Linked DNA regions of Streptacidiphilus albus JL83. The protein of the gene in region 2 interacts with the protein of the main gene of each other region in a pairwise test. Links are inferred from orthologs where the notes say so. Each region holds a gene or a part of one and is shown on either strand. Other genes may lie near its edges.

Region 1 (3,152 bases), 2.5 Mb from region 2 along the record:
CACCGCCCCGGTCGGCTCCACCGACAGGTGCAGCTCGTAGGGCTTGGCGTTGCCCGCCTTGAGCCAGAGGTTCCCGCCGACGTCCGCGGCCAGGGTCCGGCCGTCCGGCGAGTACGCCTCCGGCGCGACCAGGGTCGACTGCGGGAAGCCCGGAGCAACCGGGGTCAGCCCCTTGCCGTCGATGCCGATCCGGTAGAGCTGGTTGCCGTCGGTGCTCCTGTTCTCCACGTCGAAGAGCAGGTGCCGACCGTCCGGCGTGAAGATCGCCCGGTCGAAGGAGTAGGCGGTGCTCGGCAGCCGGTAGACGACCCGGCCGTGGGTGCCGTCCCGGTCCATCACGTGCAGCGCCAGCGGGGTGGTGATCGGCCCGCTCCCGGCGTCCGGCACCGCCGGTCCGATGTACGAGACCAGCCCGGCGTCGGGCGAGGCCGAGGGCTCGCAGCCGGCGCCGGTCGGGGTGAACTCGGCGACCTTGCCGGTGACCGGGTCGGTCGCCGACAGCGCGCACACCCCCGGGAACCCGTCGTCGGCCGTCCCGGAGATGATCTGCCCCTCGCTCGGACGCGCGGCGGATGCGGTGGCCGCCGTGGCGCTCGGCCCGGTGGCCGCCTCCGCGCCGGCGCCGGAGGCTCCCCACATCCCCGCCAGCAGCACCGCCGCCGTCACGAACGCACGCGCGCGCTGATTCCCCATGGCACTCCCCCCACCTGCGCGAGCACCGCTCTGACGCCCGCCACCGCTCCCGCCCCCTCACGCTTCCTCGACCCCCAGGGAACCGGGCAGCCCCTCGAACATATCCGCCACCAAATGCGGTCAGCAATACCGCTGTTGACTGATCCTCAGATCCGTTGGCGCACAGGGGCACGACCGGCGCACCCGCCCCGACGGCGCGCCGCCGCAGCCCGGGAACCCGCTATCAGGGTCGCGGCACGCCGTGACCGCCCCGGAATCAGTCACTCTGCTGCCGCGGGACAGATCAGCCCGTACAACGGACAGCGGCCGAGCAGGTCACCCTCCCAGGCGCTGAAGCTGGACTGCCGCATCGGCGAGGACCTGGTCCTGCTTGCAGAAGGTGAAGCGGACCTGGGTGCGGCCGGCTTCGGGGTCGTCGTAGAAGACGGAGTTGGGGATGGCGACCACGCCGCAGCGTTCGGGCAGCGCGCGGCAGAAGGCGTAGGCGTCCTTCTCGCCGAAGGGGGTGATGTCGGTGGTGATGAAGTAGGTGCCCTGGGGCTGGTAGACCTCGAAACCCGCCGCGCGCAGGCCGTCGGCCAGGAGGTCGCGCTTGCGGAGCAGGTCGGTGCGCAGGGTGGTGAAGTAGCCGTCCGGGAGCCGCAGGGCCTCTGCGACGGCGTACTGGAACGGGCCGGCGCTGACATAGGTCAGGTACTGCTTGGCGGTTCGGACGGCGGCGACCAACTCCCGCGAAGCCGTCACCCAGCCGACCTTCCAGCCGGTGAAGGAGAAGGTCTTGCCGGCGGAGGAGATGGAGACGGTGCGCTCGCGCATCCCGGGGAGGGCGGCGATGGGGTGGTGCGCGCCGCTGAAGACCAGGTGCTCGTAGACCTCGTCGGTGACCACCAGGAGGTCGTGCTCCACGGCCAGTTCGGCGATGGCGCTGAGCTCGTCCGGGGAGAGCACCATGCCGGTCGGGTTGTGCGGGGAGTTGAGCAGGAGCAGCCGGGTGCGCGGGGTGACCAGCGAGCGCAGCAGGTCGAGGTCGGGGCGGAAGTCCGGGGCGCGCAGGGTGAGCGGGACGCGGGTGGCGCCGGCCATGGCGATGCAGGCCGCGTAGGAGTCGTAGAACGGCTCGAAGGCGATCACCTCGTCACCGGGCTCCAGCAGCGCCAGCATCGCGGCGGCGATGGCCTCGGTCGCTCCGGCGGTGACCAGCACCTCGCCGTCGGGGTCGTAGGCGAGGCCGTAGAACCGCTGCTGGTGCTCGGCGATCGCCGCGCGCAGCTCGGGGATGCCGGGGCCGGGCGGGTACTGGTTGCCCCTGCCCTCGCGGATCGCGCGGACCGCCGCCTCGGCGATCTCGGCCGGGCCGTCGGTGTCCGGGAAGCCCTGGCCCAGGTTGATCGCGCCGGTCGCGGTGGCCAGCGCCGACATCTCCGCGAAGATCGTCGTCCCCAGCCCGTCGAGGCGTCGGTTCAGCAGCGGCCTTGCAGTCATCTTCGGCTCCTCGTGTGTGCGACTGCTGGCCATCCTCGGGCCGGGCCCGCGACCGCGACAAGCCCGGTCGGGTCACTGCGGCCGATCGGACGCCCGGGACGTGCGAGGAACCGTGGTCGGCCGAAGCCGGATCCCGGGCCGGTGGACGTACGGGAGAATGCCCGGGTGGACGAAGACCTTCTCGACAGCGCTCAGCAGCAGGCCGGGCGACGAACCAGGGGCGCTGCGAGGGCCGGCGCGGACCCGGCGGACGCATCGGCGCCGTCACGGCCGTCCGCCGGGCGCAGCGTGCTGCGCGCGCTGCGGGGTGCGGCGCTGCCACTCGCGGTGGCGGTCGCGTCCGCGCTGCTGAGCTGCCTGCTGATGAACTGGATGAAGACCCCGGGCGAGACCCTGGCCGGGCGGTTCCACGTCTGGGACGCGAGCTTCTACGTGCAGATCGCCGAGTCCGGCTATCCGCACGGCTACACCTACGGAGCCAACGGCCAGCTGTCCGGCAACAGCCTGGCGTTCTTCCCGCTCTACCCGCTGCTGATCCGGATCGTCCACCTGCTCACCGGGTTGGCCTTCGGCACCTCCGCCGTCGTCGTCGCCTGGCTCTGCGCGGCGGGTGCGGCCGTCGCCGTCCACCACCTGGTCGCCCGGCTGCACTCGGCCCGGGTGGCCGGCTTCGCGGTGGCGCTGGTGTTCTGCCAGCCGATGGCCGTGTCGCTGTGGATCGGCTACACCGAGAGCCTGTTCCTGCTGCTCGCGGCGGCGGCGCTGCTGGCGGTGCGGAAGGAGGCGTGGGTCTGGGCCGGTGTGCTCACCTGCCTGGCCGGGCTGACCCGGTCGACCGGGGTCGCCGTCGCGGCGGCACTGGTCGTCGGCGTGCTGCTGGCCGCGCGCCGGGAGCGGTCGCTGCGCCCGCGGATGCTGGTGGGCTGCCTGCTCGGCTGCGTCGGGATGCCCGTCTACCTGCTGTGGGTCGGTCTGCG
Region 2 (3,314 bases):
CCTTGGACGCGGAGGCGTTGGCGCCGGGGGCCGCGGCCGGGACGGCGTCGGAGGCCGTGCCCGGCCGCCCCGCCGGGCTGATGTTCACCATCCGGGCGACGTCCCCGGCGGAGAGCCGGTCCGCCCTGCTGCCGGAGCAGCCGCAGAGGGCCAGCGGTGCCAGTACGACCGCGACCGCTACGACAGTACGAGCCCTCATGGGCGTGGTCCCTTCCAGAATGTTCCAGAGCTGCGGGTGACGCATCGTCAGCCGACACACTGTCATATTCTATGAAAAATAGGACACAGCACCACTCGCAGGCCACCCGTGCGAGTGAACGCCGCAGGGGCCGGACGCCGTGGTGCACGACGTCCGGCCCCTGCCGGTACAGCGGTGGAACGACCGACTCAGCGGTGGATCACTGGGTCTGGTTCTCGCCCCGGTAGTACTCGAACACCCAGCCGAAGATCCCGATGAACAGGATCGGCAGCGAGAAGTACAGCAGCCACCAGCCGAAGATGACGCCCATGAACGCCATCGCGCCGCCGATGCCCAGGGAGAGCGGCTGCCAGCTGTGCGGGCTGAAGAAGCCCATCACGCCGGCGTCGTCGGAGACCTCGGCCTGCGGGTTGTCGCCGGCCCCGGTGTCCACCCGCTTGGCGGTGAACAGCAGGTAGAAGGCGATGAACGAGCCCAGCCCGAAGGCCAGGAACAGGCAGGTGGTACCCGTCGGGTCCTTCGACCAGATGCCGTACCAGATAGCGATGCCGAGGACGAAGACGGCGAAGCCAGCGAAGATCTTGCCCTGTTCCCTCATCGGTCACCCGCCTCCTCTTCCATCGCGGACTTGGCTTCGAGCGCGGCGATCAGGTGCGCGGGCACCTCGCCGTGGTTCTCCAGGTAGTCCTGCGCCGCGATCTCCGGGTGGTGCAGGTCGAACGCCGGGGACTCGGAGCGGATGCGCGGGAGGGTGAGGAAGTTGTGCCGCGGCGGCGGGCAGGAGGTCGCCCACTCCAGCGAACGGCCGTAGCCCCACGGGTCGTCGACCTCGACCTTCTTGCCGTACTTCGCCGTCTTCCAGACGTTGTAGAGGAACGGCAGGATCGACAGGCCGAGCAGGAAGGAGCCGATGGTCGAGATGGTGTTCAGCGTGGTGAAGCCGTCGGAGGGCAGGTAGGTCGCGTAGCGACGCGGCATGCCCTCGGCGCCCAGCCAGTGCTGCACCAGGAAGGTGGTGTGGAAGCCGATGAACAGCGTCCAGAAGGTGATCTTGCCAAGGCGCTCGTCGAGCATCTTGCCGGTCATCTTCGGCCACCAGAAGTGGAAGCCGGCGAACATCGCGAAGACGACGGTGCCGAACACCACGTAGTGGAAGTGCGCCACGACGAAGTACGAGTCCGAGACGTGGAAGTCGATCGGCGGGGAGGCGAGCAGAACGCCCGTCAGACCACCGAAGACGAAGGTCACCAGGAAGCCGACGGTCCACAGCATCGGGGTCTCGAAGCTCAGCGAGCCCCGCCACATGGTGCCGATCCAGTTGAAGAACTTGACGCCGGTCGGAACCGCGATCAGGAACGTCATGAAGGAGAAGAACGGCAGCAGCACCGCGCCGGTGACGTACATGTGGTGGGCCCACACGGTCACGGACAGACCGGCGATGGCGATCGTCGCCGCGATCAGGCTCTGGTAGCCGAACATCGGCTTCCGCGAGAAGACCGGCACGACCTCGGAGATGATCCCGAAGAACGGCAGGGCGATGATGTACACCTCTGGGTGACCGAAGAACCAGAAGAGGTGCTGCCAGAGGATGGCGCCGCCGTTGGCCGGGTCGAAGACGTGCGCCCCGAACTTTCTGTCCGCTTCCAGTGCCAGCAGCGCGGCCGCGAGCACGGGGAAGGCGAGCAGCACCAGAACGGCCGTCAGCAGGACGTTCCAGACGAAGATCGGCATCCGGAACATGGTCATGCCGGGGGCACGCATGCAGAGGATGGTGGTGATGAAGTTCACCGAGCCGAGGATGGTGCCGAAGCCGGAGAGCGCCAGACCCATGATCCACATGTCGGCGCCGACACCCGGCGAGCGGACCGCGTCCGACAGCGGCGAGTAGGCGAACCAGCCGAAGTCGGCCGCACCCTGCGGGGTGAGGAAGCCGCCGACGGCGATCAGCGAGCCGAACAGGTACAGCCAGTAGGCGAACATGTTCAGCCGCGGGAACGCCACGTCGGGCGCGCCGATCTGCAGCGGCATGATCCAGTTGGTGAAGCCGGCGAAGAGCGGGGTGGCGAACATCAGCAGCATGATCGTGCCATGCATGGTGAACGCCTGGTTGAACTGCTCGTTCGTCAGCACCTGACCGTTCGGCTGGGCCAGCTGCGCACGCATGGTGAGCGCCAGCACACCGCCGACCAGGAAGAACGCGAACGACGTCACCAGATAGAGGGTGCCGATCGTCTTGTGGTCAGTGGTGGTCATCCACTTGATGATCTGGGTACCGGACTTGCGCTCGAGCGCAGGCTTCCGGCCCACCACAGCGGTGCCACCGCTGAGGCCCTGGGGTTCGTTGAGGATCGTCATTTCGCGTTGTTCACTCCCGTGGTCGTGATGCCCGAGGGCACCGCGCCGCTCTGGCCCAGCGCGCGCAGGGCGGCGATATGGGCTTCGTACTGCGCCGGGGTGACGACCTTGACGTTGAAGAGCATCTGCGAGTGGTCGACACCGCAGAGCTCCGTGCACTTGCCACTGAAGGTGCCCAGCTGGGTGGGCGTCACCTGGAACTTGTTCACGACACCGGGGATGACGTCCATCTTCATGAGGAAGTCGACCGGCCAGAAGCCGTGGATCACGTCACGCGAGGTCAGCTCGAACTCGACCGACTGACCCTGCGGCAGCCACAGCGTCGGAATCGCGTCCGGGGTGCCGATGTCGTAGGCGCCGGGACCGTTGTCCCCGGCGGTGCTGGACTGCTCCTGCGGATTGACCGAGTGCTCGTAGTTGAACGCCCAGCTCCACTGGAAGCCCACCACGTTGATGACGTGCTGAGGCTTGTCGATCTTGAGGAGGTAGTCCTCGTCCCGCGCGGTGTAGAAGAAGAAAACCGACACCATGATCAGCGGAACCACTGTGAACAGTGCCTCAAGGGGCATGTTGTAGCGGAACTGCGGCGGGACCTCGACCTTGCTGCGGCTGCGCCGGTGGAAGTACACGCTCCACAGGATCAGACCCCAGACGAGAGCACCGACGGCCAGCGCCGCGATCCAGGAGCCCTGCCAGATGAAGAGGACCGTCTTGCCCTGCTCGTCGCGCGGAGTGGGCAGGCCGAGCCGAGGCAGTTGCG

What was found.
Region 1: the proteins of ctaD (region 2) and BS75_RS20285 interact in binary tests that used the Escherichia coli proteins (3 or more experiments, as listed by UniProt). The link is inferred for Streptacidiphilus albus JL83 from one-to-one orthologs.

What each region holds. Positions count from the first base shown.
Region 1 is NZ_JQML01000001.1:4,671,115-4,674,266, forward strand. The notes cover bases 93-2,929. They hold BS75_RS20285 (pyridoxal phosphate-dependent aminotransferase), read right to left. Parts: upstream 2,176-2,929; coding sequence 1,009-2,175; downstream 93-1,008. Other genes in these bases: BS75_RS20280 (WD40 repeat domain-containing protein), read right to left, coding at 93-693; BS75_RS20290 (mannosyltransferase family protein), read left to right, coding at 2,341-2,929. In the rest of the region: more of BS75_RS20280, read right to left, coding at 1-92; more of BS75_RS20290, read left to right, coding at 2,930-3,152. UniProt on the Escherichia coli protein: Shows aminotransferase activity with methionine and histidine as substrates, and to a lesser extent also with phenylalanine.
Region 2 is NZ_JQML01000001.1:2,175,304-2,178,617, forward strand. What follows is about bases 175-3,173. They hold ctaD (aa3-type cytochrome oxidase subunit I), read right to left. Parts: upstream 2,555-3,173; coding sequence 794-2,554; downstream 175-793. Other genes in these bases: BS75_RS09425 (L,D-transpeptidase), read right to left, coding at 175-199; BS75_RS09430 (cytochrome c oxidase subunit 4), read right to left, coding at 399-797; ctaC (aa3-type cytochrome oxidase subunit II), read right to left, coding at 2,551-3,173. In the rest of the region: more of BS75_RS09425, read right to left, coding at 1-174; more of ctaC, read right to left, coding at 3,174-3,314. UniProt on the Escherichia coli protein: Cytochrome bo(3) ubiquinol oxidase is the terminal enzyme in the aerobic respiratory chain of E.coli that predominates when cells are grown at high aeration.